2 regions of the Paenibacillus sp. J22FR21 genome follow, and region 1 is predicted to be linked to the other one. Evidence: riboswitches for the same ligand, from Rfam matches in the RefSeq annotation. Region 1 holds a riboswitch; the other holds the start of a gene.

Region 1 (5,259 bases):
AGCTCTTCAACACGTTCGCCTTCGCCAGCAAAGCAGCAGGTACATCGTTACGCGAGACATTGTGCTCGACCTCGAACGTACCGCCAAGTCGCGCCGTTAACTCTTGCAGCTCTGCAATCCGCTCCTCTTCACCAGGCACCGCATCCGTCTGCACGTAATGAACATGCCAATCCGCTTTGAGCCTATGCGCAATTCGGAAGCCGCGGCGAATGAGTCGCTCCGCTTTCTTGTTCACCGTTACCGCAACGAAGATTGATTCGTGACGACGCCATGGACCGCGAAGCGAACCGTTGCGTTCCCATGATTCCAGTCGCTCATCGACATCGTCCGCGATTTCCCGCAAAGCAAGCTCGCGCAGCGCAATTAGATTACCTGTCTTGAAGAAGCCGCAGAGCGCGTCCTCAACGTCGCACATTTTATAAATATGACCTTCCCGCATCCGTTGCTGCAGCGTGTCAGGCGCCACATCGATCAGCTCAACCTCATCGGCAACGCGCAGCATCAGGTCCGGAACCGTCTCTTTTACAGCAGTCCCTGTAATTTGCTCCACCGCATCCTTCAAGCTTTCCAGATGGTGAATGTTCATTGTCGCAATAACGGATATGCCGGCGTCCAGGATCTCCTGAACATCCTCGTACCTCCGTTTGTTGCGGCAGCTCGGTGCGTTGTTATAGGCCAGCTCATCAATCAGCACAACCTCCGGATTGCGCGCAATAATCGCGTCCACATCCATCTCCGAGTAAACCTGGCCATCGCATTCAACTGTCCGACGAGGCACAACCTCAAGCCGTCCGGCCTGATCCTGCGTTTCCGCGCGGTCATGCGTCTCCATAAGTCCAACTACAACATCGATTTCTTTGCGCAGCAAATCATTGCCCTCGCGAAGCATCATATAGGACTTGCCCACTCCCGGTGCTGCGCCGACATAGACCTTGAATTTACCGCGGCGAATCCGCTCGATCTTCTTCTCGACCTCTTGCGCACTCAGCCTCCGGTACGGCTCGGCTGTCATCTTCGGGGTTGCCCGTTTCGTCGGCAGTACTCGCTCCCCCTCATGATCGGCTCTGTCCGCCATGAAGAAAACGTCAATGTTGCGCATTTGTTTCAGCACGCTTCCCGCGATAGAACCCTGTGCAATCTCCTGTGCACGCGTCTGCTTGGAATGCCCCATAACAATACGGGTGGCATTAATCAGCATCGCGTATTTAATGAGTGCACGCGGGATTTGTCTTCTATTATTAACCAGAATCTCTCTAAAGCCGGCATCCACCTTCTCGGTCAGCTTCAGAATGGAGCGCTTGAAGTCATCTCTCTCCTTCGTGGGCTCCTGGCTGGAATCGACGAAGACTACAACCTCCAAGTCGCCGCCAAGACGTTTGGCGATTTGTTGCCCGCGCCGGATATAGATCGAACCATTCCAGTGATACTGCGCCGCTACCAAGATGCGCTCCGTCGCGCCGGACGGCCCGATGAAGCCCTGCTCTTCGCGGTATTTCTCCAGCGACTCGTTCACGCCCTCCGCCATCAGCCGAAGCGCAATCTCTCTGAGCTTGCCGAGGTTCCCACGCTTGAGCAGCCCGGGATCTTTAATATTATTTAAACGCCCTTCATTTAGGCGTGACAGAATCGTTTCCGGTGAAGCATCGATTAACCGCACCTCATCTGCCAATTCCAGCAGATCCGCGGACACCGTACATTCCGCTGTGATGCCTGTCAATTTCTGCGCAAGCTCGGTTACTCCTTCGAGTTCGTATACATTCACGGTCGTGATGATGCTGATACCATGACTCAGAAGAAATTGGATGTCCTCCAAACGGTTCGGGAATTTCGCTTCCGGACGGTTCTCGTGCGCCAGCCCGTCAACGAGCAGCACCTCCGGATTCCGTTCCAGAATGGCATCCAAATTAAGATCCTTCTTCTCCACGTCCCCCTTGTACCAATGAATACTCGGAATCCGCTCCAAATCAGCAAGCTGCTCCACCGTTTCAGGTCGGCGCATCGTCGAAACTGCGCAGATCACAACCTCAATGCCTTGCTGCATAAGCGCTTGGCCTTCGCGCAGCATATGATAGGTTTTGCCTGAGCCGCTCACGGCACCAACATAAATTTTAAGACGGCCGCGATGAATTTTGGAGATGGATAAGAGCATTTCTTCAGGGGTTTTGCGGCGGTAACCAGCCATGACAACTTCGCCTTCCTTTCTACACCTTTAAACTTACATAATCTTCGCAAACTTATTCTTCTTTGTGACCATCCTTACCTTATAAAACGCACAAAAAAGAAGCCTGCAGGGGGATTGCCTCTTTAACACAGAGGAACGCCTCTCGCGGCTTCTAGGCACAAGTTATCATCAAAGTGTCTATTGCACGAACATTCGTTGCCTCTCTTATACGCTTTCGAGGTTAGCTGACGGATTCGGGCGTGAGAGTCGCCCTACTTGAAGCGTCGACCATGCGGTCTGTTCTTCAAGATTCACCCCAGATGAGTGGTTCCCCCGATTTCTATTCAGAAATTCAGCGCTATAGCAGAAGATTAAGCATGAATCGTATGTTACGCCTGCGCATGTCTTTTGTAAAGGAATGCCGCAAACGGTTTCGTTCTCATTTCCAGCCAACTGACGCGAATATAACGCTTACAATGGAGTAGATCGCAAGCACTCTCCTTCTACCTCACTAATTTGCCGTTTCTCACAAATAAGGCGAAATAGAAGAGACAGCCTGCTGCTTCGCGCTAGTTATAACCGAAGCCCATTTCAATTAACCGGAGCAGCAGACCAATCAGGAAGCCGCAAACGGCACCGTTCACCCTAATCCATTGCAGGTCCTGCCCCACTTTATCTTCAATTAACTCCACCAGCTGATCATTGTCGAGACGATCGAGGTTCTCCTTGACGAACGAGCCGATCTTCGCGTGATTGCGTTCAATGAGTCCGGCGATCTGCCCTTTCAACCAATGCTCGGCATCCTGAACCAAGCCGTGGTTCTCCTCCAGGCGATCAAGCAGCCCCTCCAGCATCGGCCAAACCTTAGCTGCAAAATCCTCCGAATGAAGGAACGTAATGCCCCTCTCGCGCAGCGATTCGAACAACCGTGTCATCTCGCCATCCAGATCGAAGGAAGCAAGCAATTCATCGCGCAGCGCGTTCAACTGTCCGGTCTCGGCCAAACGTGAGATTAACATCTCCAGCCCTTGATGCAGATGCTTCATAATAACTGCACGACGATCCGTGCCTTGAACCTTCAGTTCATTAATCTTCGTTAGGATAAAGGATTGCAGCATCGTGCCCAGCCGATCCTCATCCAGATAGCCGATAAACGCGTTGACCGCAAATTGCATCAGGCCGCCCAGATTCAGCCCTTTCACGAGCTGCATCGCCGCATTGCCCAGCTCGCGGCGCATCCCTTCGGTGCTCGCCCATTCTTCCGCACGCTCCAGCAGCAGATCGAGCAGACGCTCGTCTACGCCATTCTCCACGGCGTTGCGCAAGAAGCCGCGCAGCGCTGCTTCCAAATCAATTCGCTCCACCGCGGAGCGAATTTCCCCCGAGAGAATAGGGACTAGCTTCTCCATCTCGATCGTACGCAGCGCTCCCTCAAGCAGATGAGGCAGACGCTCGCTGTGTACCGCCGAATGAGCCGCCTGGCGTAGAGCAGGCAACAGCTGCTTCGCCAGCTCAATCTGCCGCAGCTTCTCGATCATGCTCTCCTTCGCAAGCAGCCGATCCTCGAGCACGCGCACGATACCGTCCGACATCTTCTTGCGATTGCGCGGCAGCAGCGCCGTATGCGGAATCGGAATTCTCAGCGGGTGGCGAAACAGCGCCGTAACGGCAAACCAGTCCGCGAGCCCCCCGATGACACCGGCCTCGAAGCCGACATGCAGCAAGCTAAGCCCCGTGCCGCCGAAAGGCAGCGTAGCCGCGAAACCCGTTGCCATAATACCAAGCGATATATTAGCAATATGTTTGTTTTTTCTCGAATCGTTCGCCATGTTCTTCCTCCTACTAGTGCTTCTTTACACCATACCACTTCATACGAATCAGTTGCAAAAACAGCCCTAAAAGCAAGAAAAAAGAGACAAGACCCGGGGTCTGTCTCTTCCTCCGCCTTCAGTCGCCATTGCGCTCGTCAGTTCTTCCGGCGCTCTAGCTTATGAATACGGGTAATTTTGGATTTATTATATGCTTTTTGCGATAGCTTGTATAGGAAGGAACAGAAATTATGCTTGATAAACAGAGAGGCCTCCACTACAATAGGGAAAGAAACAAAAGTTAAAGCACTTTAACTTTGAATTCGAACAAGTTAATTATCATCGGGATTAGATCCTATATTTTTTTGAATTAAAGTATAACCGCTTTAACTTTACTCGCCGGAGGAGAATGCATACGCATGAAGGTTAGTATTTTCGATGTCGCCAAGAAGTCGGGCCTCTCTGTTGTCACGGTATCCCGCGTGCTTAACGGTGCAGGTTCTGTGCGCGAGAAGAATCGACAGAAGGTGCTTGAGGTGATGAAGGAGCTCGATTATCGCCCAAGTGCGGCCGCTCGCAGCCTCGCAAGGGGCAAGACCGGTATTATCGGCCTCATCATGACCACCATGCAGGATTCTTTCTTCGATGAAATCGTCAATGAGATTAACGGTATTCTGGCTGAGCAGGGATACTTCCTCGCTGTAGCTGTGACGAAGAGCATCAGCCGGGAGGACAGTCACTATCTGATCCAAGAGGACCGCGTGGATGGTATTATTCTGCTCTCACCGATTGAAGAAGACCATTATATTATTGAAATGAAACGACGGAATATTCCTTACGTCCTGATCGATAATCAGAAACCGGAGAATGATGTCTACTCCATTACCGTGAACAATTTCAAAGGTGGTTATACCGCGGCGCAACATCTGATTGAGCTTGGACATACATCCATTGCGCATCTTAGCGGCAGTGAAATGTTTAGAAGTACTCGGGAACGCCGCAATGGCTTCCTGGAGGCGCTTCAGGAAGCCGGCATCCAGCCGTTCGAGCTCGTTTCCGGCGAATATTCGGCTGAGTTCGGCTATCAATCGGCTAGGCGATGGATCGAAGCGCAGCAGCTTCCGGGCGCGGTTTTCGCCGGCGATGATTATATCGCGATCGGCGTTATTAATGCCTTTATGGAGGCCGGCATTCGCGTTCCGGATGAAGTTGCCGTAATCGGCTATGACGATCAGCAGGTCGCTACGTTGCTGCGCCCCCTCTTGACGACGATACGGCAGCCGGCTGACC
Region 2 (5,259 bases), on a different contig from region 1:
GTGCCGCCTGCAACCTGAAAAAGGCGGATAAATTGGACTTTGTATTTGATGATTTTTAGCATCCAATGAGATGGTTTCCATATTTTATGAGGTGTATTTTGCTATTTCCCCGTGTTAACATGGGTGGCGTCGAAAGGTCGGCACACACGATAACCATAACAAGGAGGAAATATTCATGAAGATGCAACCATTTCGTATAGGTGTAGCTAGCGTACTCGCAGCCGGTTTGATCGTAGCTGGAGGAGGAGCAGCCCTGCAGAAGGCAGAAGCAGCCACAGTGAACAGTTCCGTCTCGTATAAGGTTACGAGCAGCGACACGATGTACAAGATCGCAACGAAATACGGGGTCAGCCTCAGCAAGCTGATTGCAGCGAATCCGAACATTGCGAACCCGAATGTCATTTGGGCGGGCATGACGATTAAGGTTCCGGTAACGACAGGTTCCTCGAACAGCGGATCGTCGAACAGCGGATCATCTAACACCAACACAGGAACCAGCACAACAGATAAGAGCACGTTTGCCGCTCAAGTCGTTACATTGGTTAACAAAGAACGTGCCAATGCAGGTCTGGGCATATTGAAATCCGATACGCTCTTGACGAAAGTCGCTTTGGACAAGGCGAAGGATATGTATGCGAACAACTACTTTGATCATAACTCGCCCACATACGGTTCGCCGTTTGATATGATGCGTGCTTATGGCGTTTCTTACTCCTATGCAGGTGAGAATATCGCGAAGGGTCAGCGTACGCCGGCAGAAGTCATGCAGGCATGGATGAACAGCCCGGGCCATAAAGCGAACATCCTCAGCAAAAACTTTAACAAACTCGGCGTTGCATATTACAACGGCGAGTGGGTGCAAGAATTCACGTCCTAATAATAAGATTAAATAGCTAAGAGCGGCCGTACATCGGCCGCTCTTTTTGCGTGTTATAAGTTGACGTTGTAATAACCGTCGGTTATTCTGTGACCAATGGTTATCAAACTAATCGAGACTAAATATGAGGTGCCGGTGCTATGACTACAAGAAGGCAACAATTAACGGAAGAGATGAAAGCAGCGATTCGTGCCGCAGCGGCAGCTTTATTCGCGGAGAAAGGGTATTCGGCTGTTACGATGCGTGAAATTGCCAAAGCAGCAGGCTGCTCGCATACCGCCATATATTTATATTTCAGAAATAAAGAAGAACTGCTTCAGCAGATTGCGATTCCCTCGCTGCTCAAGCTCGAACAGAAGCTGCAAGGCGAAATCAACAAGCCGGATACGGCGGCCCTGGATAAGCTGCTTGCCGTATGCAGCGAATATATCCTCTTCAGCCTGACGAGCGGCAGTCTGCAAACCGTCCTGTTCATGTCCGCCTCGGTACGAGTGGATGAACTGCAGCCGGAACTCGAGGTCAACGTCATTCGCAACCGACTGTTCGCTCACATAATGAAGGTATTGCATAGTGCGGTCTCTGAAGGGTCAGAGGAAGTGATGCAAGAGGCAGCATTGAATAATGGCCGGATCTTATTTTACTACCTGCAAGGCTTCATCAGCACCTACAGCAACCACTCCGAACCGACGGATGAGCTGCTCGCGCGGACGATGCCGATTTTCAAGCAAGGCATACAAACGCTGATTCGCGGTATGCGTTCACATTAAAACTTTCTCACTGAGCAGGGTTTGCAAGAATTAGAGGCGAAATCCTTAGGAAGACTTCATCACCCGGAGGGTATGAGACATGAGGCGTAAAGCCGTATATTGTAACAAGCCGCTTGCTGTGAATGTGAAGAGGAAGCTGGGTAAAGGGAATCATGGCGTGGACGATATCGATGCCAGATCTGATATGCACAATTACCAACGATTGATTAAATATTTGCCGGAGCCGATTTTTGTACATGACGGGAACGAAATCCTGTTCGCCAATCAAGCAGGTCTTAAACTGTTGAATATTACGGACAGCGGCGTCATTACAGGCGAGAAGAGCTTTCGTTACATACATCCGGATTATTGGGAGCGATCCGCAGAACGAGTTCAAGCGATTATGGAGACGGACGAGCCCAATGAATTTCTCGATTGCAAGGTGATTGCAGAAGGCGGGGAGATCATTGATGTCGAGGTATCCAGCACACGAATTCGCAATTACTTGAATAAAGGCACTGTTGTGCAGAGCGTGTTTCGCGATATACGCGAGAGGAAGAAAGAAGAGGAAGCGCTGATTCAATCGGAGAAGCTGTCTGTGGCCGGCCAAATGGCTGCAGGTATCGCTCACGAAATACGCAACCCCCTTACTTCGCTGATCGGCTTCTCTAAGTTTCTGAAGACGAAGATTGATCAATATCATGAGTATTTCGATATTATGCTTGTTGAATTGGACCGAATCAATTCGATCGTGCAGGAATTTATGGCGCTTGCCAAGCCGCAGGCCAATCAGTTCCGTAAGCATGACTTGGTCAAAATCATTCAAAGTGTATTGACGCTGCTTGAGACGCAGGCGATTCTGCGCGATGTGCAGATCGTCTCGCGTGCGGATGCCACTTCAGCGGAGCTGCTTTGCGACGAGAATCAGCTGAAGCAGGTATTCGTCAACGTGCTCAAGAATGCGATAGAGGCCATGCCGAGCGGAGGCGTAATCACGATTGACGTGAAGCTGCACCAGCAGAGCGAATTAATCGTTGAAATCATCGACCAAGGTGTAGGTATTCCACAGGATCAGCTGCCTAAACTGGGCGGCCCGTTCTTCACTACGAAAGACAGCGGAACGGGTCTTGGACTTATGATTTGTTATCGCATTATCGAAGGTCATCGAGGTCGAATGGACATTACGAGCATCCCTGAGAAAGGGACAACGGTGAGCATTTTTCTCCCGCGAAATGTATAGAAGTGGTAATTTCAAGAGCTGTTCCTGTATTTACCGGTAGGATTTGCTTTGCCGGATATGGTATTCTATTACGCGAGCCGAAACGTAACGTACGGGGGATCTTTTAGGGAGTGGCATAACTGCCCTCCGGCCTGTATTTCCGCATAAGGGAATGCAGCGCTGAACGCGCATATGGCGCTGGGGTGAATCGCTTATTCACGAAGCGTAGGGTTGAACTCCTCAATCCGAATCCGACAACTAACCTCGCAGGCCGCATGCGATAAGGAAGTTTATGACATAGCTTGTATAGCTGTGTGTCCTTCATCGCGATGACGGAATAAATCCGCACAAGCACAACGTGGATGATAGCCGTAAATCAAAAGGAGGCAATACAACTTGATGAAACATCTTTGGAAGAAAAGCGCGGTAATTGCAGCGCTTAGCTTTGCTGTTCTTACACACACGGCAAGCGCGGCATCGACGTACAGCGCGAAAGACGGCGACACCTTCTGGGAGCTTTCCAAGCAATTCGGCATTTCATTGGAGCAGATGCTGAAAGCTAATCCGATGATTGAGCCTACCAACATCTACGCGGGGCTTAGCATTGTTATCCCGGCTTCGAGTGTTGTGAAGACGTCGACGACTGCGAAGACAGCGCCGAAGGCGGAAGCGAAGGCTACTGCTAAGGCTTCACCTAAAGCAAAAGCAGTACCTAAGACAGCAGCAAAGGCAGCTCCGAAAGCCAAAGCGAAGGCTGCGCCGAAAGCTGTGAAAGCTGCGTCTAAAGCAGCAGTCGGTAAGTCGATGAAAATGACCTCCGTGGACAGAGAAGAAGAAATCATCACCATCGGCAGCAGCAATTATAACTATTCGGAAGTTGTTCAAGCTAAAGCAAGTGCGTATACAGCCGCTGCTTCTGAGAACGGCTCATGGGGCGCTGTTGACTACTTCGGTAACCCGCTTAAGCTTGGAACAATTGCAGTTGATCCGAAGATCATCCCGCTTGGCAGCAAGGTCTATGTTACTGGCTATGACCATGCCGGACTTCCGAGTGGCGGCATGATGGCCATTGCAGCTGATGCAGGCAGTGCCATCAAAGGCCAGCGTATTGATATTTTCATACCGCAATCACAAGAGCAAGCCAAGACGTTTGGCTTCCAATACGTGAAAGTATTCGTTCTGGAATAGCATATAGAGATGCAAACGGCAGCCCGGTCGGTGGGGCTGCCGTTTTGTTCGTTTCCATTACCTTGTCCGTGCACCGCGAGCCTCGGATTTATTCAGCAGCTCGGGCAGCGTGACGATCTGATACCCTTTGCTGCGGAGCAGCCGGATGAGCTTTGGCAGCGCAGCGACCGTGCCTGATAAATCTTGTCCTTCGCCGCCGCCGGCATGCTGCAATATAATCGAACCGGGCTGCAGCGTTCTCTTGATGTTGATGAGAATGGTGTTGCTGTCCAGGCCTTTCCAATCGACGGAATCCACATCCCAATTGACTACAATGTAACCACGCCGCCGCAGCCAGTCTACTTGCTGCGGCGTAATCTCGCCGTAGGGCGGCCGTATAAATTTGGGACTGTATCCGGCAAGAGGACGCAGAATCCAATCGGTTTGCCAAATTTGCTGCTCGAAGGCATAGCGGGAGATGCGTGAGAAGACCGCATGATCATACGAATGATTGCCGATAATATGGCCTTCCTTACGCATGCGCCTTACAAGAGCAGGGTGTTTCGCAGCGCGGTTGCCGACGACAAAGAAAGTCGCTCTTACTTTATAGCGAGCCAGTATTTCCAGTACCTGAGGCGTGTATCGCGGATCGGGCACATCATCGAAGGTCAGCGCCACTCTTCTTGATCCTCGCGGTCCCCATACAACGAATGAACCGGGAAATTGTTGCTGCAGCTTTACCCATGATATGGCGCTGCGTTTCTTCCTGCGTTTCTGCTCGCTGTTGAAAGAAGGCTGGGCATGCTTGGCACCGGCATTGATCCCGTGTCCGTCCGCGGCTTGCTCAGGCGTATTAGCACTGCTGACCTGCGGAAAGCCCTCAGATGAGGACCTGGCATCGTCAGCATATGTCGAGGAACTTAATAATGCGGACCAAGCAAGCAGAAGCAGCAGCACTAACACCCGCTTTGTTACAGGCATCCCGAACATGTTCTTCGTCCTCCGCTCCGTGCAAGAATAGCCGTGCAGTAACCGGTCGATCTCATTTTGCCCTGCCGTTCTATGATCATGCATGAAAAGATCCCTCTTTACACGGTTAGTCTCAAACACGTAACATGTAAGGGAATAAGTTGAAAAGGGGATAGAACATGCCAGCCATTGATATGCCGCTTCAAGAATTGAAAACGTATTCAGGAATCAATCCGAAACCTGCTGACTTCGATGCATACTGGGAACGCGCATTAACGGAA

The links. Region 1 has a riboswitch for cyclic di-AMP ahead of AC0YNS_RS20210 (histidine kinase). Riboswitches for the same ligand answer to the same signal wherever they lie in the genome.
Region 2: linked by a shared signal. The riboswitch ahead of AC0YNS_RS16730 (3D domain-containing protein) and the one ahead of AC0YNS_RS20210 (histidine kinase) in region 1 are both predicted to bind cyclic di-AMP.

What each region holds. Positions count from the first base shown of each region.
Region 1 is NZ_JBWDNJ010000005.1:386,422-391,680, forward strand. Features, by position in the region: gene AC0YNS_RS20210 (histidine kinase) at 1-2,182, opposite strand, end outside; cyclic di-AMP (ydaO/yuaA leader) riboswitch at 2,377-2,529, opposite strand; gene AC0YNS_RS20215 (DUF445 domain-containing protein) at 2,731-3,990, opposite strand; gene AC0YNS_RS20220 (LacI family DNA-binding transcriptional regulator) at 4,389-5,259, shown strand, end outside.
Region 2 is NZ_JBWDNJ010000004.1:282,051-287,309, reverse strand. Features, by position in the region: gene AC0YNS_RS16750 (HNH endonuclease) at 1-59, shown strand, start outside; gene AC0YNS_RS16745 (CAP domain-containing protein) at 176-877, shown strand; gene AC0YNS_RS16740 (TetR/AcrR family transcriptional regulator) at 1,018-1,644, shown strand; gene AC0YNS_RS16735 (ATP-binding protein) at 1,724-2,863, shown strand; cyclic di-AMP (ydaO/yuaA leader) riboswitch at 2,929-3,131, shown strand; gene AC0YNS_RS16730 (3D domain-containing protein) at 3,239-4,030, shown strand; gene AC0YNS_RS16725 (polysaccharide deacetylase family protein) at 4,088-5,083, opposite strand; gene AC0YNS_RS16720 (alpha/beta fold hydrolase) at 5,158-5,259, shown strand, end outside.